Regions from separate parts of the Exiguobacterium sp. Helios genome, predicted to be linked through region 2. Evidence: riboswitches for the same ligand, from Rfam matches in the RefSeq annotation. Region 2 holds a riboswitch; each other region holds the start of a gene.

Region 1 (5,843 bases), 740 kb from region 2:
AACACTTTCTTGGCTTCAAATCGATGTAACACAAAAAGAGGCGTATGGACCCTTCCGGATCCATACGCCCTTCTTTCATTGATTTAGAATGTCATCTCGACATACTTTGTCACTTGACGATCCTCAAGATACAACTCAATTTGTTCGCGGTATGCTTTATAGTGGTCCGATGCAATATGAGCCTCAAGTGCTGCTTCGTCTTGGTAGACTTCATAGAGCATGAACTGATGTTCATTTTCAATCGATTGATGTAACGTATAACGTAGGCAGCCCGGCTCGTTTTGCGCTGCTTTGTAGACTGTACTTAGAATCGGAAAGACTTGATCAGCTAATCCTGCTTTGACTGTAAGAACGGCATTGACAATGATTTCACCCATATGTTGATTCCTCCTCTAATTGATTACTTCTATCTGTACCCGTTTTTACTCAAGACATACCGAAAAGGATGATTTCGATGCAAGAAAATTTATTCACCTACTTAACTGAGTATGAATCAGAGATGATTCGTTTACGCCGTGACTTTCACCGCCATCCGGAATTATCGTTCCAGGAAGTCCGGACGCCTGCTAAAATTTCTGCGTTTTATGATGCACTCGGTATTCCTTACCGTGCGAACGTCGGTGGCAGCGGAATCGTCGCGACACTGACCGGCACCCGTCCCGGAAAAACAATTGCGGTCCGGGCCGATTTTGATGCGTTACCGCTCCAGGAAGAAACGGAATTATCGTTCCGCTCAATCCGTCCCGGTGTCATGCATGCTTGCGGACACGACGGACACACGGCGATTGTCCTTGGACTCGCCGCTGCTTTTCAAGCCATCCGGGATGAATTAACAGGTACTGTCGTCTTTATCCACCAACACGGTGAAGAAGTATTTCCGGGTGGTGCGATTCAAATGATTGAGGACGGCTGTCTCGACGGTGTCGATGCGATTTTCGGCACACACCTCGAAAATGATCTTCCGGTCGGAACGATCGGTTATCACAGCGGGCATACATTATGTGCGATCGATGAATTTGAAATCGTTGTTCATGGTCAAGGCGGTCATGCCCAAGCGCCACACCGGACGCAGGACGCACTTGTCGCCGGTGCACAGCTTGTCTGTAATCTTCAGCACCTCGTCAGCCGGCGCGTTGATCCGTTTGAGCCGGCCATCGTTGCAATCGGTTCATTTCATGCCGGAACCGCACCGAACATCGTGACCGGCGAAGCCCGGATTGTCGGAGAAATCCGGACGTTCAACGAACAACTCCGGCATCAGTTGCGCCAACAGGTGGATCTCGTCGCACGGACGACCTGCACCGGAATCGGCGCTGATTATTCCATTGATTTCACGACAGGTTACCCGTCCCTTTGGAATCATCCGGATGAAACGAAGCTCGTCCGGGAAGCGGCCGGTTTTTTGCCGGAAGCACAGGTCCGTGAAATGAAACCGATGATGGCAGCCGATGATTTTGCCTATTACCTGGAACAGGTTCCGGGCAGTTATTTCTTTACCGGCTCCGCGAAAACAGATGGACGCACGATTTATCCGCAACACCATCCGAAGTACGAAATCGATGAGCGGGCTTTACTGATCGGGGCGAAAACGTTAGGGGCGACAGTTCTTCGTGCCCTGCAAACATAAGAATTGACTTTCCACTTTTATGAATGGTATTATCATCCCAATGATAACGAACTTACATCAACTTCATATAACACTTATCAAGAGTGGACCGAGAGATCTGGATCGATGACGTCCCAGCAACCTGCGCACAGCAAGGTGCTACGACCAGCAAAGCGAAAGCTTTGGTTGATAAAAAGCGGCGACTCCTTTTGCAACCAAGCAAAGGAGTCGTTTTCGTTTTCTCGCTGTCAGAAATGAGAGCATTACGGCTCAAGAGGCCAGGAGAAAGGGAGAGATGACATGGAAAAAGCAACATTTGCAGGAGGATGTTTCTGGTGCATGGTGACACCATTTGAGGAATTACCGGGGATTCACAGTATCGTGTCCGGTTATACAGGAGGACACGTCGACAATCCGACATATGAGCAGGTCAAAACCGGAACGACCGGACATTCCGAAGTCGTCGAGATTACATTTGACCCGGCACTGTTCTCATACGAACGGTTACTCGAACTGTATTGGCCGCAAACGGATCCGACCGATGCCGGCGGACAATTCCAGGACCGTGGTACACAGTATGCCCCGGCGATTTTTTACCATACGGAAGAACAACGCCTTGCAGCGATTGCGTCACGTGATGCGCTGGCTGCAACAAACCGTTTCAAACAACCGATCGTTACACGGATCGAACCGGCAGCTGCTTTCTATCCGGCGGAAGAATACCATCAGGACTTCCATAAAAAAAATCCGGCCCACTACAAAAAAGACCGGAAAGCCTCCGGCCGTGATGCCTTTATCGACGTCGCCTGGAAAGAAGAAGTATCCGTCTGATTTAAACGAAGCGTCTTTTAAAAGAGATCACCCTTTCACGCACTTTACTGTAAAAGTCGCGTGAAAGCCGTGATCTCTTTTGAGTGGTTGACGATGTTTTTAAGAAATCGCTTTGATTTCATCTGTTTGATTTGACTCGTCCACGACCTGATACCGTTTTAAGACGAAAATGCCGCTCAGCATGACGGCCAGGCCGATGATCTGCCCAAACGATAAATCGACTTTTGGTAAACCAAACCAGCCAAAAACGTCGACACACAACGCAAAACTGAGTTGCGAAATCAGGACGACGGAAATCGCGATGGACGGACCGAGCAGTTGAATACCCCGCATGACACAAAATACGACACCGACACCGACGAAACCGCCAAATAGATAAAGCGGTTCGACCTCCGTAAGCGCTGCGACCTCCCCGCCCCGAAAGAAAACCAAGGCAAGCAACGAACCAATCAGACCGACCAAAAAGACTAACGTCGTCGTCGCCCAGGCACCAAAGACATGACTCATCCGTGCGTTCAAAACAGTTTGTAAACTGATCATCATCCCTGCGACGATGGCACAAAACATGCCTAATCCCATTTCTATCTCCTCCTACTCAGGTAAATGAAAAGATCAGGACGCCGGTCAACATCAAACCGACTCCGATCCACTGCCCTTTGTTACTGCTTTTTTTAATGACTCCGAACCAGCCGTTCAAATCAATTACAAAGGCACACAGAATCTGTGCGACGAGCAACAGCGACATTGCCCATGTCATGCCGAGTAATTGAATTGACGTCAGTTCCGTAACGACGACTAAAACACCGAGCAATCCGCCGCTCGCATAAATAAGCGGTAACGTGCGAAAACCGCCGATTTTACGATCCCGAACAAAGCCGTAAATCAATAAACATCCGATCAGACCAACGAAATGGACGATGGTTACGGATAACCATGGACCAACCGCGTCACCGAGCCGGGCATTAAAGATGCCTTGTAAGGCAATAAACAATCCACTGAATAAGGCAAACACGATTCCTTGCATCTTCATCCTCCTTTTTCTCTAGTTACGAGTAGACCCTATTCTGTCATCTTTTTAAAGGACAAATGTCCTGAAACACAAAAAAAGCCGACCTGATCGGTCAGCTGCGCTTATATTCACGTTACTGGAGTTACTGGAGTGCCCGGTATGTCCGTTCGATTCGTCCGAAAGCATCATCCATCATCCGGTTAAAGAGTTCCGCAACGGTCGGAACATCATCAATCAAACCGGAAACGAGACCGGCATTGACGTATCCTGCTGTTTCGTCGCCTTCGAGTGCCCCTTTGATATGAAACGATTCGTTCGTCTGTTCCTGAAAGGCAGCGAGTGATGTCGGCTGCAACGCATCGACATACGGTCCGTTCAATACCCGCCGGACTTGTCCGACTTCTCGGCCGATGATTCGTGTCCCGAGATCATCCGCCTGCACGAGGTGTCTTTTATAGTGCTCATGGACACGGGATTCCTGTGTCGCAATCAACCGGGTTCCGAGCTGCACGCCTTCTGCTCCGAGCATCCAGGCTGCTGCAAGACCACGTCCGTCGCCGATGCCGCCCGCGGCAAGGACAGGAAGCGTGACATGATCCGTGATTTGCGGAATCAGGGTCATCGTCGTCAACTCGAGCGGTGAATTGATTCCCGCCGCCTCGACGCCTTCCGCTACCAGTATGTCCACTCCGGACTGCTCGGCTTTAATTGCCTGTTTGACGGAAGCAACGACACCAATCGTCCGGATTCCCGCCTCCCGTAACTTCGATAAAAAAGGAGCCGGATTACCGGCTGACAAGGACACGACCGGAATCCGTTCCTCGATTGCTAACTCAATCAACTGTTCGGTATAAGGTGAGACCCGGATGGCGATATTCAAGGCAAACGGACGCGACGTCAAGCTTCGTGTCGCGTCAATCAATTGTTTGACCTCGACAGGCGTCATCGTTCCGCATCCAATCGTTCCGAGACCTCCGGCATTCGAGACCGCCGCCGTCAGTTCGGCATGGCTGATATTCCCCATACCCCCTTGAATGATCGGCACATCAATCTGTAATGTGGTACATAGACGAGACATGGTCTCCCTCCGTTTCCGTTGTTAAGAATGGTATACTAAGTAGGACTGAATTTTAATTCATTTTTAGAAAAGAGGCGTCCTTATGAATATTCCGTACCGCGATGTTTCACCAAAGCTAGCCACACATGTGTTTGTCGCCCCCGGTGCTTTTTTGATTGGTGACGTGACCGTCGGCGAAGAATCGACGATTTGGTTCAATGCCGTCCTGCGCGGCGATGAAGGACCGATTACGATCGGCAAACGTTGCAGTATCCAGGACAATGCGACCATCCATCTCTACGAGGGTGCACCGGTCATCGTCGAAGATGAAGTGACGGTCGGTCACAATGCCATCTTGCACGGTTGTAAAATCGGTCGGCGCTCGATTGTCGGTATGGGGGCCACTGTTCTCGATCATGCTGAAATCGGTGAAGAATGTATCATCGGTGCCAACACCTTAATCCCATCCGGCAAAAAATTCCCGCCTCGTTCGCTCATCATCGGATCACCGGGCAAGGTCGTGCGGGAACTCACGGCAGCAGACCTTGAGATGATTCAGGAATCCATCGATTCGTATGTCGATAAAGGATACGCCTTCCGCAAACAGCTTGCTGAAAATTGATTGTCGGCACGAAAACGCTCATCTCGCTTCTTCGGGATGAGCGTTTTCGTTTTATCGTTCCGCGAACAACGGATGTTCCGATGCATCATAATCAGCACTTTTTTGCGTCACATCATGTGTTTCACGGAAGATCGATTCAAAAAACCGGCTCGCCGGTTCCGCGAGTAGCCGGTAGTATTGTTCAAACAGCAAAGCGGCATGATGACCGCTCCACTCATCCGGCAACAACTCTTGCGGCAGACCGGGATCGGTAAACAAAAACTTCCGGTATTCATGGACAAGTGTCGTCCGTTCGACAAAACACTGCTCCTCGTCCATCTCGCCAAGCTGAATCCGGCTTTGATGGACGATATAACGCCGGCTGTATTCCGCAATGAACCGTTCATACCGTTCTTGCAACTCATCCAGTGGGAAAGCGCGTTCGACCAGCGATTGATCCGGTTGCGGTCCATGATATTCGCCGACGAAAAAATCGACGTACTCGGTGATACCGTAGGCGTCAATCAACCGCTCCGCTTCTTTTTCGAGCGGGTTCGGTGAAATCCAGACCCCGTTCGATAAATTCCCGAAACCGCTCCAGGACAACTCTTTTCGTAATTCATCCCGAATTTGCCGTTTGTCCTCCGGAATCGTGTACATCAAGGTCCGCCATTTCCCGTCCCAGACATGAGGCGTCGATTTGTATATCCGTCGCGCGGCTTCTTCCATCCGCTCAACA
Region 2 (5,843 bases):
CTCGTCTCAAGATACGACTCCCGTTTTTGCTCAATATCCTGTTCAATCGTTTGTGTCAGGTTTTGCCGTCTCGTCTGAATTGTCATTTGGGTCACGCTCCTTTTGGTTTTTGTTATTCGCCAATCTCGCTAAGTGGGACGAACGTCGGAATCGTGCTTCCTTTGTACTCTTTTTTGATGAAGGCAGCGACATCGTCCTGCTGGTAAAGGGAAGCGATTTTTTTCAACGTCTTTTTGTCTTTGTCTTCTGTCCGGGTCGCGATGATGTTGATGTACGGTTTCGCCGTCTCGTTTTCATGGAGAATCGAATCTTTGATCGGATTAAAGCCGGCATCGACAGCGATTCCGTTATTGATGATTGAGGCGGAGACATCCGGTAGGACGCGTGGTGTCTGTCCGGCGACGACCGGGACAATCTTCAGTTTTTTCGGATTCTCGACGATCTTATCGACGGATCCGTTGCCGTCAAAGTCGTCCGGCAGCTTGATCAGGCCTGCTTCCTGCAACAGGAGCAATGCCCGCCCCATGTTCGTCGCTTCATTCGGGACGGCAATCTTTCCACCGACCGGAATGTCTTTGACGTCCTTGATCTTATCCGAATAAATTCCCATCGGCGCGATGACCGTAGTCGCAATCGGCGACAGTTTTAACTTATGTTCTTTTTTGAAGGCGTTAAAGTAAGAGACGGTCTGGAAGGAGTTCGCATCAATCTCTCCTTCCGCGAGTGCGAGATTCGGTTGAACATAGTCGGAGAACTTAACGAGCTCAATCGTGATGCCTTCTTTCTTCGCTTTTTTCGCGACGTATTCCCAAACTTGGGTGTCAGAACCGCTGACGCCAAGTTTCACCGTCTTTTGATCTTCTTCTCCGGAAGCGGCACATCCCGCAAACAATACCGTCGTCAATGCTGCACCAATCGCTAATCCTTTTTTCATCATCCATCTCTCCCTTATCTGTTCTATGTTTTTTTAGTGTCTCCGAATTTTTCGTGCCAACAGGTTGCCTGTTGTCTGTAACCCTTGAACCAAAATGACGAGAATCCCGACCGTGATGATCATGACGGTCGTATCAAACCGTTGATAGCCGTACGTGATCGCCAAGTCACCCAGTCCCCCGCCGCCGATTGCCCCGGCCATTGCCGATGCCCCGATCAAGCCGATTGTCGCAATCGTCAGGTTCAGGACAAGCGAGCTGAGGGCTTCCGGCAAGAGGAAACGGAAAATCGTCTGCAGCGGTGTCGCCCCCATCGCTTCTGCCGCCTCCAAGACACCGGTGTCGACTTCGAGCAATGAACTTTCAATCAGGCGGGCGATGTACGGTGCCGCATAAAAGACGAGCGGAACGATCGCTGCCTGCGTCCCGATCGACGATCCGACAATCAAGCGGGTCAACGGAATGATCGCGACGAGCAAAATAATGAACGGAACGGACCGGAAGATGTTGACAATACTGCTTAAGACATTGAAGAAGGGGATTTGTTCGAGCAATGCTCCTTTTCGTGTCACGACAAGCAGGATGCCGAGCGGTAAACCAATCAATGTCGAAAAGAGTAACGACAGTCCGACCATCGTCATCGTTTGCAAAAAAGCGGTCCAAATATCCGTATAGTTAACCAGCATCTGCGAGCACCTCCTCGACGACGACATCCGATTGATCGATGTAATGCAGTGCCCGTTTGATTTCCGCCGCATCACCGATCAGTTCAACAAGCAGACTGCCAAACGGAATGTTTTGCAGTTCCGTGATGCTGCCGTGCAGGATGTTGAGGTCGACATCAAACCGTTTCGCGACTTGCGATAAAAGCGGTTGTCCGGTCCCTGCCCCGAGGAAGTTGATTTTGTAGATATGGTGCCCGGTATCCCGTTGATCGATGACTTTTTGAACTGACGCCGGAATCTCATCCTGCATGACGGAACGGACGAAGTTTTTTGCCGTCGCCGTCTGGGGGTTCGAAAAGACGTCGAATACGGTACCCGATTCAATCAACTTGCCGGCTTCGATGACGGCGACCCGGTCACAAATTTCACGGATGACACCCATCTCATGGGTAATCAGTAAGATCGTGATGCCGTATTCCTGATTGATTTGTTTCAGCAGGCGTAATATGTGTTGTGTCGTCTGCGGATCAAGCGCCGAGGTTGCTTCGTCACACAACAGGACGGACGGCTGGGTGGCAAGTGCCCGGGCAATCCCGACCCGTTGTTTCTGTCCGCCCGATAACTGATCCGGGTAATGATCGGCCTTATCCGCCAAGTCGACGAAATCCAGCAGTTCATTGACCCGCCGATGGACCTCGTCTTTTTTGACGCCCTTTAAGACAAGGGGTTTTGCGACGTTCGCAAAAACCGTATTCGAATCCAGCAGATTGAAGTGCTGAAAAATCATCCCGATGTGTTGTTTGGCTTCCCGTAACTGTTTCGCCGAGAGCGCCGTCAAATCTTGGCCATCGACCGTCACACTGCCCGATGTCGGCCGTTCAAGCAGGTTGACGCATCGTAATAAGGAACTTTTACCGGCTCCACTGAAACCGATGACACCGAAGATTTCTCCCTTTCGGATTTCGAGATCGACCCCGTTCAGCGCAGCAATCGATTGTTCCTTTGTTTCATAGATTTTTTTTACATTTTTGAATGTAATCACCACTTGTTCCCCCTTTAAAATACAAAAAAGGTCTCTTCTTAAGAAACAAGAAGAGACCTGGATCCGCACAATGGCAGAATCCACTCGACTCATCTCTCAGACAATTGTCTGATGGAATTGGCACAGTGCTCATAATGAGTCTGTTGCCGAGGTTTCGTAGGGCCAGTCCCTCCACCTCTCTGGATAAGTGTTGCGGTATGAAATTCGTATGTGTGTTGTTGCCGGTTGAACTTATGTCGTAAAACTAATTTTTACACTACAGAAAGATCTTTTAAAGGTCAACCATATTTTCAAAAATAAACCATATGACCCATATCGATTTTTTTCCCGGGACAAACTGGATCGTTGTTTGAATTTTGACGCCTGTTCAAGAGAGTTTGACAATTCATTTCCGCCAATGCTATCATCTTCTCAATGATTAATCCGACAATTCCTATACGATATATCAAGAGTGGACGAGAGACCTGGCTCTAGGACTCCACGGCAACCTGCTGTTATGCAAGGTGCTCCGACCAGCAAAGCGGTTGCTTTGGATGATACACACGAGAAACTCGTTTGCGTCCAAAGCCAAACGGGTTTTTATTTTTGAAATGGAGGACGAGATGATGAGTATGGTTTATCCTGTTATACCGGGTGCGGAAGCCTTTTCCTTAGGACGCGGATCCGTCGGCATTTTGCTCTGTCATGGTTTTAACGCAACGCCGCAAAGCGTTCGGGCTGTAGGAGAACAGTTCGCAGAACAAGGTTTCTCCGTCTATGCCCCTCGCCTGCACGGTCATGGGACCGATGTCCTGGAATTCGAAGCGACGACGGCAGATGACTGGAAACAGAGCTTGCGTGACGGCTTCGAACAGTTAGCCAGACGGTGCGAATCGATCTTCATCGTCGGACAATCGATGGGGGCGACACTTGCCCTGTCACTTGCCGCTGAAGGTCTCCCGATTGCAGGAATCATCACGATCAATGCCGCCTTGTCCGTCCCTGCTTACGAAGCCTTATCCTTCACCGATTGTCCGGTCTATCTGCCGGAAAGCACCCCTGATATCAAGCAGACCGCTTTTGAAATCATCTATGATCTTGTCCCCGCAGTTTGTGCTTCAGAACTGTTACGACTCATTGATGACACGCGACTACACTTAGCGACGATTCAAATTCCGACACTTATTTTATATTCTGCTGAGGATCACGTCGTCCCGCCGGCCTGTTCCGATTATTTGTACCGGACGATTGGGGCAACAGATAAACGCAGTTATTGTCTGCTCGACTCGTACCATGTCGCGACGCTTGACCATGATCAAAAGACGATTGTCCGTGAGACCTTACAATTCATCGAACAGTTCAGCCGGTTGACACGAACTGGTTGATAAAAAAAAGTGAACGATTCCCGGCCGTGAGGCCAAAGAATCGTTCACTTTTTCAAATCGTCTATTCTCAATTTTGCTGTTGTTTTTTCCATTCCTGTAACGGTTGCGGTTTGCCCGGAACTTGATGACAATGACGGCAACGCGGTTCATAGGATTCAGACGCCCCGACGAGAATGATTGGATCATTGTAGTTTGCCGGCTTCCCGTCAATCAATCGTTGTGTCCGTGACGCCGGATCTCCACACGACAGACAAATCGCCTGTAATTTCGTCACGAATTCCGCACGTGCCAGTAATTCAGGCATCTTGCCGAATGGCTCGGCCCGAAAATCCTGATCGAGTCCCGCACAAATAACGCGTTTGCCATCCTGAGCCAGTGCTTCGATGACTGCGACAATCTCATCGTCAAAAAATTGAACTTCGTCAATCGCGACGATTTGCGTCTCTTCCGCCACTGCTGCATAGACATCACGGCTCGTCGCCATCGGAATCGCAATGACCGAGTTGCCGATATGCGACACGACATGCTCTTCATGATACCGGTCATCGATTGCCGGCTTGAACACTTGAACCGGTAACTTTCCATACTGTGCCCGTCTGACACGACGGATCAGTTCTTCTGACTTACCGGAAAACATACTTCCGCAAATCACTTCAATCCAACCATATTGATTGATCACATGCATCATCGTAAACACCGTCCTCTAAATTAGTCACTTTAACGAGTATAGCCCGAATCTAAATTGAGAAAAAGGATTGACTTCTAAAAATCAAAAACCCTTGCCAAATTCGCCACTTTCTTCATCTTCTCATTTCAACTGGTATGTATTTCCTGTACACTGAAAGAGAAGTTTCTTTGAAGGAAGGTGACTCCGATTCATCACATATTACATGAAGTCCTCCATCAATATGGAGCGTTCGGACTCGCAATTCTTCTGGCCGGTGGAATCGTCGGTCTTCCGGTTCCAGACGAGACGTTACTCGTCATGTCAGGATTCTGGATGCATCATGGTGATTTGCCGCTCGTCGGAACAATTTTTGCTGCCTATGCCGGCAGTTGTATCGGAATGACAATCAGCTATGTGCTCGGTCTGAAACTTGGAATGCCGTTGCTCCATCGAATGGCTCCGAAGTTACGTATTTCTGAAAAACATGTTTTCAAAGCAGAAGCCGGATTTTTACGTTACGGAAAAACGGTTTTAATCATCGGTTATTACATACCCGGTCTCCGGCAGCTGTCCGCTTTTTTTGCCGGCGTCTCGAAAATGCCGTTCCGGATCTTCGTTACTTATGCCTATACTGGTGCTTTAATTTGGATCAGTGTCTTTTTAGGAGCAGGTTATTTCCTAGGTCGCCATTTTTCCTTCAGTCTTTTACTCGAACATTTTGCGAACAATCCGGATACACTTCCGTATCTGATTGGTGCTGCCGGTGGAATCGGTCTATCCTTCGTTTTAAAAACGTATCTGGCGTACCGTGCCAAGTTCTGTCTATACAAAAACAGCCTGCTCCAGTAATGGAGACAGGCTGTTTTTTAATACTGAAGTCGCAATTACTTGCGGCCGTATTTTTTGTTGAAGCGATCGACACGACCGTCTGCAGCGTTGAACTTTTGACGACCAGTGTAGAATGGGTGCGAGTCCGAAGACACATCCACACGGATGAGTGGGTACTCGTTTCCATCTTCCCAAGTGATTGTCTCGTTCGAAGAACGTGTAGAACCAGTCAAGAATTTGTACTCAGTAGTTGAGTCCATAAATACAACTTTGTTGTAGTTTGGGTGAATTCCTTGTTTCATGGTTGTTTTCTCTCCTTCCGCCCTGGTTCATTTGCTGAGCCAG
Region 3 (5,843 bases), 180 kb from region 2:
TAAAGCGCTTCGTACCAGCGCTTCTGGATTTGTTTGAAGCGCGGTAAATCCATCGTCTCCATGTCATCCGCGACTTCGAAGTGAAACAGCGTCCGCAACTCATTCCGTTCCTCACCGACATACAGTAACCCGTCTTCCGGGCCGACGAACGGAATCTCACCGACGGTAAAGAGATCGGTTCCCGCCAGTACTTCCTGGTGCATCTCCTGCAAGAATTCATGAATGCCCGGCTGGTTCCCTAAGTAGGATAAATTCAGAGGATCTGCGACATCATCATACGTCGCCCGTTTCTTGATCAGGTTGATGACATCCATCCTGAAGCCGTCGATTCCTTTATCGGCCCACCACCGCATCATCGTATATACGGCCTGCCGGACAGCAGGATGTTCCCAGTTCAAGTCCGGTTGCTCCGATGCAAAGGAATGGAAGTAATACTGCTGGCGTGTCTCATCCCACGTCCAAGGGCTCGGCGCAAAATACGACCGCCAATTGTTCGGCGGTGTTCCTTTGACCCCGTCCCGCCAAATGTACCAATCGGCTTTCTCGTTTGTCCGACTGCTGCGGGATTCTTTAAACCACGTGTGTTGATCACTCGTATGATTGACGACCAAATCAAGAATCAGTTTCAGTCCCCGTTCATGGGCGGACGCAATCAGTTCTTCCAGATCCGACATCGTTCCCGCCTTCGGCATAATCGAGTAATAATCCGAAATGTCGTATCCGTTATCGACATCCGGTGATGTATAACAGGGATTTAACCAGATGACATCGACACCAAGGGAAGCGATGTAATCGAGTTTTTCAATTACTCCGCGTAAATCGCCCATCCCGTCTCCGTTCGAATCTTTAAAACTGCGCCAATACACTTGATAGACAACGGCTTCTTTCCACCAGGCCCGATTCATCCCATCATCTCCTTTGTGATTCAATCGTATTCTAGTTCAGTGTATCAAAAACACGAAAGCCATCGGTTCTTTTTCCCAATTATCAGCAATTATTAAAAAACTCTTTTCTTTTTTCTGAAAATTCGTTATCCTTGACGACAATACCCAACAAGGAGGAAGACAGATGAAACATTTCGCCCCATCGATTGCGATTGATCGGTTACCCGCTCCGGTCTTCGCCGAGCTCGCCCAGCGGATCGGTGCCGTCAAGGCTGCTGGTCATGACGTCATCACGCTTGGTCAGGGAACACCGGATCAGACGACACCCGTACATATTCTGGATGCCTTGAAAGAAGCAATCAATGACGCTTCAAACCTCCAGTACCCGCCATTTCGCGGACACGATTTCCTCAAACAGGCTGTCGCGGATTTTTATCAGTCAGAGTTTGGCGTAAACATCGATCCGGCCTCTGAAGTCGCCATTTTGCTCGGCAGCAAAGCCGGTATCGTCGCTTTACCGCAAACGATCGTCAATCCCGGTGAAGGTGTCATTGTTCCTGATCCCGGATACCCGGATTACTTATCCGGCGCCGCCCTTGCCGGAGCTTACCCGATCACATTGCCGCTCCTTGCGGAAAATGCTTTTTTACCTGACTACACGTTACTTGATACGACAGATGTCGAACGGGCCCGGATGTTGTTCCTCAACTACCCGAGCAATCCGACCGGGGCGACGGCAACAGCGGAAGCCTTCGAGCAAACGGTTTCCTTCGCTGATGCGAACGACATTTGCGTCGTCCACGACCTCGCCTACGGCGGAATCAGCTTCGACGGTCCGACCCGCAGTTTCCTCCAGACGGAAGGCGCAAAAGACGTCGGAATCGAACTGTTTTCATTATCGAAACGTTTTAACATGTCCGGTTTCCGAATCGCCTTCGCCATCGGGAATCCGTCCGTCATCGCAAGTATCGAGACGTACCAGGAACACTTATACGTCAGTGCTTTCACACCGATTCAACAGGCAGCAACCGTCGCTCTTTCAAGCGATCAGACGTGTGTCCGCGAACTGAGCGCTCTGTATGAAGCGCGGCGTGATGCCTTGTTCGGCAAGTTACAGGAAATCAGTTGGGACGGACCGATCCCGGGCGGTTCGTTCTTCGTCTGGTTGCCGGTCCCGTCCGGCTACACGTCCCAAAGCTTTACCGATCACCTGCTCGACGAAGCGCATGTCGCCGTTACACCGGGACATTTCTTCGGCGAATACGGGGAAGGTTACGTCCGGATCAGCCTGATTGCTGACGCCGAACGACTCGTCGAAGCAGCTGAACGGATTGGTCAATTGAATCTGTTTCGCCAGACCGTTGCGGAATAATTCTGAAAAAACGTTTGACAAATGGGAATGATTTCCGTTACAGTAAGTCCCAACAGCATATCTACTTATCGAGAGCGACCGAGGGATTAGGCCCAACGACGTCCGGCAACCACCTTTAAGGAACGGTGCCACATCCTACAGAATGTTTCATTCTGAGAGATAAGTTACGAAATCTTACACTTCGTCGCTTTTTTCTGGTTGCTCTTAACTGGAAAAAGGCGATTTTTTTGTATAGGGAGGAAACGACAGATGATTGAATTTAAAGGGATCACTAAACGGTTCGTTCGTGACCGGACACCCATTTTTGCCTTACGTGACGTCAATTTAACGATTCAGCAAGGTGAAATCTTTGGCATCATCGGTGAATCCGGTGCCGGAAAAAGCACCCTGCTCCGTCTGATCAACGGACTGGAGACACCGACACAAGGAACGGTTAAAGTATCGGGCACTAATCTGTCCGGCCTCTCCAAAGGCAGCTTACGTGAACTGCGTTTGAACATCGGGATGATCTTTCAACACTTCCAATTGATTCAATCCCGGAACGTCGCCGATAATATCGCCTTCGCCTTAAAGGCTGCCGGCGTCAAACGGACTGACTTCCCGCAACGGATCAAAGAGCTCGTCTCCCTGGTCGGACTCGAAGGCTTCGAGACGAATTTCCCGAGTCAGCTCAGCGGCGGTCAAAAGCAACGGGTCGGGATTGCCCGCGCCCTTGCGAATAATCCGAGTGTCCTGTTATGTGACGAAGCGACGTCCGCTCTTGATCCGGTCACGACGCTGCAAATTCTCGAACTGCTGAAAGACTTGAATGAACGGCTTGGCCTGACGATCATTCTCATTACCCATGAAATCGATGTCGTCAAACAGATTTGTCACCGGGTTGCCGTCATGGCGCAAGGTGAAGTCGTTGAAGTCGCCCGTACATACGACCTGTTCAGTCAGCCGGCACATGATGTCACGAAACATTATGTCGATACGGCACTCCAGATCGAGTTACCGGAACGGATCTTGCGAACGACACCGGGAAAAATTATCCGCCTGCAATTCACAGGTGAAAAGACCGGTGAAAGTACGTTATCGGAAGCAATTAAACAGTTTGATATTTCCGTCAGCATCCTCCACGGTAAGGTCGACTATATCCAGAACGTCGCTTTCGGAGTGCTGATTGTCAGTTTGACCGGTCCGACCCTTCACGTGAACCGCTCCTTGACGTGGCTCGAAGAACAACTTCACACGCTTGAGGTGATCCAGGATGTGGCTTGAACGGATTGAAACCATGTTACCGGATCTTGCGAAAGCGTTAGCGGAAACGGCTTTGATGGTCGGAATCTCACTCGGCTTCGCCCTCATCATCGGGATTCCACTCGGGATCTTACTGTTCATCACGGACCGGGGACTATTTTTCCAAAACGTCGTCGTTCGCAGCATCTTGGACTTTTTCGTTAATATGGTCCGTTCGTTACCGTTCATCATCCTGCTCGTCGCGTTGATTCCGCTGACACAACTGTTACTCGATAATACAATTGGACCGACTGCTGCTTCCGTCAGCCTGAGTGTCGCCGCCATTCCGTTTCTCGCCCGACTGGTCGAGACATCGCTCCGTGAGATTCCACCGGGATTAATCGAAGCAGCAGAAGCCTGTGGTGCGACACCGTTTCGGATCATCATCAGTGCACTCTTACCGGAAGCCCTTCCCGGCATCATTCAAGCCGTCACTTTGACGACCATCAGTCTGATCGGATTTTCCGCCATGGCCGGTATCGTCGGTGGTGGCGGCGTCGGTGACCTGGCCATCCGCTTCGGCTATTACCGGTACGACAATGTCGTCATGATTGTGACGATCGTCGTCCTCGTTATCATTGTTCAAAGTATTCAAGGGCTCGGCAATGTTCTGGCCCGTCGTGCTGATAAGCGTTAACCAAAAATAGAGAATCGTAAGGGAGAGAATGAATATGAAAAAACGTTATGCCTTTTTAGCAACAGGACTACTCGGAGCCGGTATTCTTGCCGGTTGCGGCGACAGCAGCGCCAAAGAAGACAACAAATCGATCAAGATCGGGGCAACGAGCGGACCTTACAGCGACATGGTCAAAGAAGCGATCCAACCCGGGCTTGAAAAGAAAGGCTACGACGTCGAAATCGTCGAGTTCGGGGATTATATTCAACCGAACATCGCACTTGGCAGTGGCGACATCGACGCCAACTTGTTCCAACACTCGATCTACCTGAAGACATTTGCGAAGGAAAAGAACCTCGACCTTAAAGGACTGATTACTGTCCCAACGGCGCCGATGGGTTTATACAGCAAATCCTATAAATCGCTGGATGACGTCAAGACGGGAGCTGAAGTCGCGACACCAAACGATCCAACGAACCAGGCCCGGGCACTGAACCTGCTCGCTGACCAAGGTTGGATTGAACTGAAAGCCGACGTGGATCCACTGACAGTCTCCGAAAAAGATATCGTCAAAAATCCGAAGAAACTGGTCATCAAACCGCTCGAAGCTGCCCAACTGCCGCGTGCCATTGACAGTGTCGATATTTCTGCCGTTCCGGGAAACTTTGCGTTAGCCGCGAAGTTTGATTTACTGGATGCACTGGCACTCGAAAAAATGGACGAGCAGTACCGGAATCTGGTCGCTATCAAAACATCGAATGCCGATAAACAACTGGCGAAAGATTTGACGGCTGTCGTCAAATCGGATGACTTTAATAACGTTATCGAAAAATCATTCAAAGGATTCAGTAAACCGGACTGGGCAAACTAACATAACTCTTTTTGTATATCAGTTTATCTAAAAATGATATAAAACCCCTGAAATAGCTGCCTCCCTTTACAAAAAAGAGGTGGAACGGTTTCAGGGGTTTTCCATTGAATGATGACTCTTGGAGAAGTCACGTCTTCCGCTCGACTTCTACGGGAAAAGGAAGCTTCGCTTCCGTCAGGAACAGGCGAGACCCGGTCATCAAACAATGACCGCGGCTTGCGTTCCGCCCGAGAAAAGCGAGCTGAGAAGACAAGGCTTCGTCAATCAAAAGCCTTCTCTCATTTTTCAAGATAGGATTTAACTCTAGGTGGTGCGTCATCCATCTACAGATTGATTCACACAAAAGAACCCCAATTTCTCTTTCGCGAAATCGGGGTGATACGTATATTTTCGTTTTAAATGTTACTTCAGGGCGTCCGGAAATTAATCGTAAAGTACGGTGCATTGTCACGGAACGCGACACCGGTATCCGCCTGTTCGAAGGTCTTGTTCATGATGTTATCACGGTGTCCTTTGGAGTTCATCAAGCCCCAGTGCGCTGCAAAGACATTCGGATAGCCCATCGACAGATTTTCTCCGGCTGCCGAGAAGCGGATTCCGTTTTCTTTCATCCGGTCAAACGGATCACGCCCTTCCGGATCGGTATGAGAGAAGAAATTATTCTTCGCCATGTTCTCACTGTGCGCGCGCGTGATCGGTTTTAAAGTACTGTACGGCGTCAGTGCTCCGAGGTTATAATCGGCCCGGTCCCAGTTCATCAAACGCAACATCAGCTTCTCATCCGTCGTCCGCAAGGCAGTGGACGCCTTGCCGTAAAAT
Region 4 (5,843 bases), 260 kb from region 2:
GCCGGATGATGCGTTCTGACGCCAACACCTTCAGGGCATCCCGGACAGGAGATCGGCTGACGGAAAAATCAGCGGCTAATTTGTTTTCAGATAAGACGGTACCGCTCTCAATCTTGCCGGAAATGATCCGCATGCGCAGTTCATGGGCGACACGATCACCGGCGGAGGCTTTTGATAACCATTTAATCGGGTATAAAAGATCGGACATAAAAAACACCCTCTTTGTCGAATAAGTATACTTGTATACAAGTAGTATAAACGAGGAAAACTAAAATGCAAGCGCTTTAATTAAATTGTCATCTTTATCAAAATTGCGGCTTTTCGATGTGATAGGCTAGAGAACGAAAGCGTAGAACAGATTGTAAGACATCAGTCAGATGGAGGGATAAAATAAATGAAAATTTTAGTAGTCGGTGCAGGAGCCGTCGGAGGTTATTTCGGAGCCCGGTTGGCGGAAAAAGGGGAAGATGTCACATTTTTAGTGCGTGAACGCCGGTTTGAAGAATTGTGTGCAGGACTTCATGTCAAAAGTCTTCATGGGGATATTACCTATTCTCCGCGCCTGATCCGGACCGGAGAAAAAGGAACGTTTGATGTCATTCTTTTATCGACCAAGGCTTATCATCTGGAGCAGGTGTTAGAGGACATCAAACCGTTCGTCGCAACTGATACATATATTTTGCCGTTGCTAAACGGAATGGCACATTTAAAGCAACTGGAGCAACACTTCGGAGCGGAACGTGTACTGGGCGGACTCTGCTTCATCGAATCAACGCTTGATGCACAAGGACACATCGTACAGACGAGTCCGTCCCATCATTTATTATTCGGTCCGTTACCGGGAACCCGGCCAGACCGTTTGGAAGAACTGAAGCAGCACCTAGAGGGGACACTAGCGCCGATTAAATACTCGGACTCGATTACCAGCGATATGTGGAATAAGTATCTGTTCATCACGACGTTTTCCGGTGTGACGTCGCTTTTCCGTTCAGCAATCGGTCCGATTCGTTCGCAGGAAGAAGGAATGATGATGATCCGCCGCCTGGCAACGGAAGCCAAAGAAGCGATGGAACGCCAAGGTGCTGTGTTCAGTGATGGGATTGAACAGATCCAACAGCAACAGATCGCACAAATGGATGAAACGATGAAGTCGTCCTTACAACGTGACATGGAGAAAGGTAATGAAGTCGAGTCAGCTCATTTGTTCGGCACACTTCTTTCGAAAGATGAAGCGACGCAAGTGATGTTGCCGGCGATTTATGCAAATCTCGAAATTTATCGTATGTCGAGAAAAGATGTTTAACTAGTTGTTATATAGGGAATATTCGTTAGGTTGTATTGAGCCTATATTTTTCATAATCCACAATAATGTGTAGTTTTCAGCTATTCGTTGACTTGCTGAATTGCATTCAACTATCCTTGAAAAGACAAGATGGTTAAAAAAGCAAAATATATTTTATATTTTTTAAATGAAAACAGAAGTGAGAGGGGAATTATTTTACATGAAACGTATTATTATCCGTGCGGGTATGACACCGTTTGAACAGTTCGACGCAGAATATTTGATGAAGCATAACTCAATCGGAGGGAACGTCGGAAACCTGATTTATCAATACAGTATTTTCCGCACCTTGATGACAGAGGGCACGACGATCACACCGGATTACTACTACTATGAAGAAGAGCGTGCAGATGAAATCAATGCGAACTTCGATTTATATGTCATTCCACTCGCTGATGCATTCCGTAAAGAATTCGTCCCGACACTTCGTAAATATACAAAATTGATTAAAAAACTAAAGATTCCGGTCGTCGTCATCGGTGTCGGTTTACGCGCACCGTTTGAAGCGAATTTAAACGACGGTTTCTCATTTGATGAAGACGTTAAAGCGTTTGTCAGCGCAGTTCTTGAGCGCTCAAGCATGCTTGGACTTCGCGGCGAAATCACATCAAAATATTTGACGCGTCTTGGTTTCCGCGAAGGAATCGATCACAAAGTCATCGGTTGCCCATCGATGTATGCGTTTGGTCGTGATTTGAAAATTCGTGAAACGAATATCACAAAAGATTCAATGATCGGTGTCAACTCGTCACGTCTTGCACCGCAAAACGTCCTTAACTTCATCACACGCGGAATGGAAGAGTACCCGAACCACTACTTCATCCCGCAATGGATGAAAGAGTTGCGTTTGACGTACACAGGAACACATCCGATTGCTGACTTATCCGTCACGAACTATCCGGTCAAGATGTCGGATCCGACTTACATGAACGACCGTGTCCGCTTCTTCTTAAACGCGCAGACATGGATCGACTTCTTGAAAGAAGCTGACTTCAGCTTCGGAGCACGTCTTCACGGTAACATCACGGCAACACTTGCCGGAACGCCAAGTATCCTGATTCCGAAAGATGCACGGATGCGCGAATTAACGGATTATCACCAATTGACACACATTTGGGCAAATGACATCACAGACAGCACACGCTTGTCGGATGTGATTGAGTCGGCTGACTTCCAAAGTCCGACACGTGTTCAAGCACGTAACTTTGATAACTTCGTGGAATTCCTGAATACAAATGATCTAGAACACATCTACAAAGAAACGAACTATCCGGAGAACGTTCCGTTTGATCGTGAAATGGCCAAAGCAGAGTTGCTTCCGGTCGTTAAACCGATCACAGGAATCAGTATCGAAGAAGCTGTTTCACGTTTTGAATCATACTTCCCAGCAGAAGAACAAAAAATCGTGGCAGCTCAAAAACGCGATAAAGCGAAAATGGCTGAAAAAGATAAGAAAATCAAATCACTTCAAGGCAAGTTGAACAGTCAAACAAAAGAAATGAAGCATCAACAAGGCACATTGAACCGGAAAGCGGTTCGCATGGCATTGAAGACAGCTGATTTGTTTGCGAAGAAATAAGCGACAGACGTCTTATACCGTTTTGGTGTAAGGCGTTTTTTTTTACATGATAAATTCTGAATTGTGTTGACAATTCAAAACAGGGTTGGTACTGTTATGAAAAATTACATTCTTATCCAGAGAGGTGGAGGGACTGGCCCTTTGAAGCCTCAGCAACAGGTCGAAAGATACTGTGCTAATTCCTGCGGGTGTTGTACCCGATCGATAAGCTTCCTTTGATTGTCGACCGACGCACCCATGCATGTGGGTGCGTTTTTTTTTAGTTTAACGAGAAAAAGAGGAGTGTGGAGGAGCAATGAAAGAAGGAACGTTTCGGCGGAAAATGGAATCCCGGCATATCGTCATGTTGTCACTCGGCGGTGTCATCGGGACCGGATTATTTTTAAGTACAGGCTATACGCTCGAGCAGGCCGGTCGGGTCGGCACGATTTTATCTTACCTGGTCGGAGCGCTGGCGGTTTATCTGGTAATGCTTTGTCTAGGGGAGCTGGCGGTACATATGCCGGAGACGGGTGCCTTTCACAGCTACGCGACGAAATATATTGGATCCGGAACAGGCTATACCGTCGCCTGGCTTTACTGGCTGACTTGGACGGTCGCGCTCGGTTCGGAATTTACGGCAGCCGGTTTATTGATGCAACGCTGGTTTCCGGATGTTCCGGTCTGGCTGTTCAGTGCTTTATTCGTCGTCATGATTTTAGGCATCAATGTCTTGACGGTCCGCTTGTTCGCGGAAGTTGAATTTTGGTTTTCTGCCGTCAAGGTGCTGACGATTTTAGTGTTCATCGTCTTAGGAACAGCAGCAATCGTCGGATTCTTGCCCCTCGCGGACGGCTCACAAGCACCGCTTCTCGCTCCGTTGACGGAGGGGGGCCTGTTTCCGAACGGAGCGTTCGCGATCTTGATGACGATGCTTGCCGTTAACTTTGCCTATTCCGGAACAGAGTTAATCGGGATTGCAGCAGGTGAGGCGGTCGATCCGAAACGGACGGTTCCTCTCGCCATTCGAACAACAGTCTTCCGGCTCGTCTTATTTTTTGTCGGGACGATCATTGTTCTTGCGATTCTGTTACCAAATGATTCAAAAGGAGTGCTTGAAAGTCCATTCGTTGCTGTGTTTGAACGGATCGGTCTTCCGTTTGCAGCAGACATCATGAACTTCGTCATCCTGACCGCGATTTTGTCAGCAGCGAACTCGGGTCTGTATGCCGCATCACGGATGCTCTGGTCTTTATCCGATCAACGGATGATTACGCCGTACTTTTCTAAATTAAATGCGAGCGGAGTGCCGATACGTGCCGTTCTCTTCAGTATGCTCGGTGGTCTGCTTGCCCTGTTCTCCAGCGTCTATGCACCGGGTTCCGTCTACATTGCGCTTGTCTCGATCTCGGGACTGGCAGTCGTCGTTGTCTGGATGAGTATCAGCGCCTCACAGTTCATGTTCCGCAAGCGCTATCTGCAAGAGGGGCATGATCTAAACGATTTGGTTTACCGGACGCCCTGGTATCCGTTTGTACCGATTCTGTCGTTTTTAATGTGTTTGGCTTCATTGATCGGAATCGCCTTTGATCCGACGCAACGGGTCGCCCTCTATTTCGGGGTTCCGTTTATCGCGGTCTGTTACATCGTTCATCATCTGACAAAAACATCATGGAAACGGAGTGTGGAAGATGTCAAAGAACAACAATCCAGTTGAACAACTGTTAAAAGAAAAACCCTATATTTTATTGGACGGAGCACTGGCGACGGAACTTGAACGCCATGGGAGAAATCTCGATGATCCGCTTTGGTCGGCCCGGGTACTGCTTGAAGAACCGGAACAGATTCACCGCGTCCATGCGGATTATTTTAAAATCGGGGCGGATTGTGCCATCACGTCCAGCTACCAAGCGAGTGTCGCCGGCTTCAGCAGCCGGGGGATTAAAGAAGAGGAAGCGATTGAACTGATGAAACAAACGGTCTATCTGGCACAGCAGGCGCGTGCGGAAACCGGACCGGCAGCGGATCACGCTTTGATTGCGGGATCGATTGGTCCTTACGGTGCCTATCTTTCGGACGGATCCGAATACATCGGTCATTACGGAGTCGACGATGCGCAACTTGAAGCTTTCCACCGTCCTCGTCTGGAAGCGTTAATCGCGGCAGGTGCGGACGTGTTGGCATTTGAGACGATTCCCTCCTTGCAGGAAGCCGAAGTGCTGTTCCGGCTGCTCGAAGAATTTCCGGATCAGTCGGCCTGGCTTGCCTTTTCCCTGCGTGACGCAACACACATCAGTGAAGGAACACCGTTGAGTGAGTGTATCAAGGCATTAGGGGAGCACCCGCAACTGGCGGCAATCGGCGCGAACTGTTTTCCGGCATCGATTGCGACAGAGTTCATCACGACATTAAAACAACTGACCGATGTACCGATTATCGTCTATCCGAATTCCGGTGAGCAGTATGATCCGGTCAGTAAGACCTGGTCCGGTGAAGCAGTGTGTACGGCTTTCGAAGACATTGCTCCGGAATGGTATGCCGCAGGTGCCCGGTTGATCGGCGGATGTTGCCGTACGACACCCGAGCAGATTGAGCGGATTCAACAGAAGGTGACAATCGGTTAACCGGAAGTCATGTCTAATAAGGACAAAAAAAGAGAGCGGAATTTTGCATCCGTCCTCTTTTTAGACTGATATTTCGTATTTTCAGAAACTCACCGTTCCCGTAACGCTTGGTTGAACTGTTTCAGCAACCGACCGAACGATTCGGCATCTTCATCCGGCCAGTCATGTAATAACCGTTCGATGCTCGTTAAACGGGCTGTCCGGTAAGTTTCGAGCTCTTGTTGACCGTAATCTGTGATGTTGTAAAAGAAGGCCCGGCCGTCTGTCGGGTCTTTTATTTTTTCGACTAATTTTTTCTGATCGAGCGCAGCCGCTTGTC

What was found. Region 2 has a riboswitch for S-adenosylmethionine ahead of HNY42_RS15270 (methionine ABC transporter ATP-binding protein). Riboswitches for the same ligand answer to the same signal wherever they lie in the genome.
Region 1: another riboswitch for S-adenosylmethionine. It lies ahead of msrA (peptide-methionine (S)-S-oxide reductase MsrA); the one in region 2 lies ahead of HNY42_RS15270 (methionine ABC transporter ATP-binding protein).
Region 3: another riboswitch for S-adenosylmethionine. It lies ahead of HNY42_RS14450 (methionine ABC transporter ATP-binding protein); the one in region 2 lies ahead of HNY42_RS15270 (methionine ABC transporter ATP-binding protein).
Region 4: another riboswitch for S-adenosylmethionine. It lies ahead of HNY42_RS00985 (amino acid permease); the one in region 2 lies ahead of HNY42_RS15270 (methionine ABC transporter ATP-binding protein).

Annotation. Positions count from the first base shown of each region.
Region 1 covers NZ_CP053557.1:664,114-669,956, reverse strand. The annotation lists gene HNY42_RS03540 (SH3 domain-containing C40 family peptidase) at 1-29, shown strand, start outside; gene HNY42_RS03535 (putative quinol monooxygenase) at 84-377, opposite strand; gene HNY42_RS03530 (M20 metallopeptidase family protein) at 455-1,627, shown strand; SAM riboswitch class I at 1,699-1,802, shown strand; gene msrA (peptide-methionine (S)-S-oxide reductase MsrA) at 1,907-2,437, shown strand; gene HNY42_RS03520 (DMT family transporter) at 2,537-3,016, opposite strand; gene HNY42_RS03515 (DMT family transporter) at 3,033-3,461, opposite strand; gene HNY42_RS03510 (NAD(P)H-dependent flavin oxidoreductase) at 3,589-4,524, opposite strand; gene HNY42_RS03505 (gamma carbonic anhydrase family protein) at 4,607-5,125, shown strand; gene paaX (phenylacetic acid degradation operon negative regulatory protein PaaX) at 5,177-5,843, opposite strand, start outside.
Region 2 covers NZ_CP053557.1:2,964,299-2,970,141, forward strand. The annotation lists gene HNY42_RS15255 (M20 family metallopeptidase) at 1-86, opposite strand, end outside; gene HNY42_RS15260 (MetQ/NlpA family ABC transporter substrate-binding protein) at 113-934, opposite strand; gene HNY42_RS15265 (methionine ABC transporter permease) at 968-1,618, opposite strand; gene HNY42_RS15270 (methionine ABC transporter ATP-binding protein) at 1,608-2,639, opposite strand; SAM riboswitch class I at 2,726-2,829, opposite strand; SAM riboswitch class I at 3,079-3,182, shown strand; gene HNY42_RS15275 (alpha/beta hydrolase) at 3,245-4,003, shown strand; gene HNY42_RS15280 (thymidine kinase) at 4,071-4,691, opposite strand; gene HNY42_RS15285 (DedA family protein) at 4,869-5,519, shown strand; gene HNY42_RS15290 (type B 50S ribosomal protein L31) at 5,555-5,800, opposite strand.
Region 3 covers NZ_CP053557.1:2,783,990-2,789,832, forward strand. The annotation lists gene HNY42_RS14440 (alpha-glucosidase) at 1-905, opposite strand, end outside; gene HNY42_RS14445 (aminotransferase class I/II-fold pyridoxal phosphate-dependent enzyme) at 1,069-2,256, shown strand; SAM riboswitch class I at 2,319-2,422, shown strand; gene HNY42_RS14450 (methionine ABC transporter ATP-binding protein) at 2,506-3,519, shown strand; gene HNY42_RS14455 (methionine ABC transporter permease) at 3,509-4,174, shown strand; gene HNY42_RS14460 (MetQ/NlpA family ABC transporter substrate-binding protein) at 4,209-5,024, shown strand; gene HNY42_RS14465 (hypothetical protein) at 5,152-5,292, opposite strand; gene HNY42_RS14470 (CAP domain-containing protein) at 5,432-5,843, opposite strand, start outside.
Region 4 covers NZ_CP053557.1:183,343-189,185, reverse strand. The annotation lists gene HNY42_RS01000 (GntR family transcriptional regulator) at 1-208, opposite strand, end outside; gene HNY42_RS00995 (ketopantoate reductase family protein) at 395-1,303, shown strand; gene HNY42_RS00990 (polysaccharide pyruvyl transferase family protein) at 1,503-2,921, shown strand; SAM riboswitch class I at 3,031-3,132, shown strand; gene HNY42_RS00985 (amino acid permease) at 3,217-4,617, shown strand; gene mmuM (homocysteine S-methyltransferase) at 4,592-5,524, shown strand; gene HNY42_RS00975 (MarR family winged helix-turn-helix transcriptional regulator) at 5,614-5,843, opposite strand, start outside.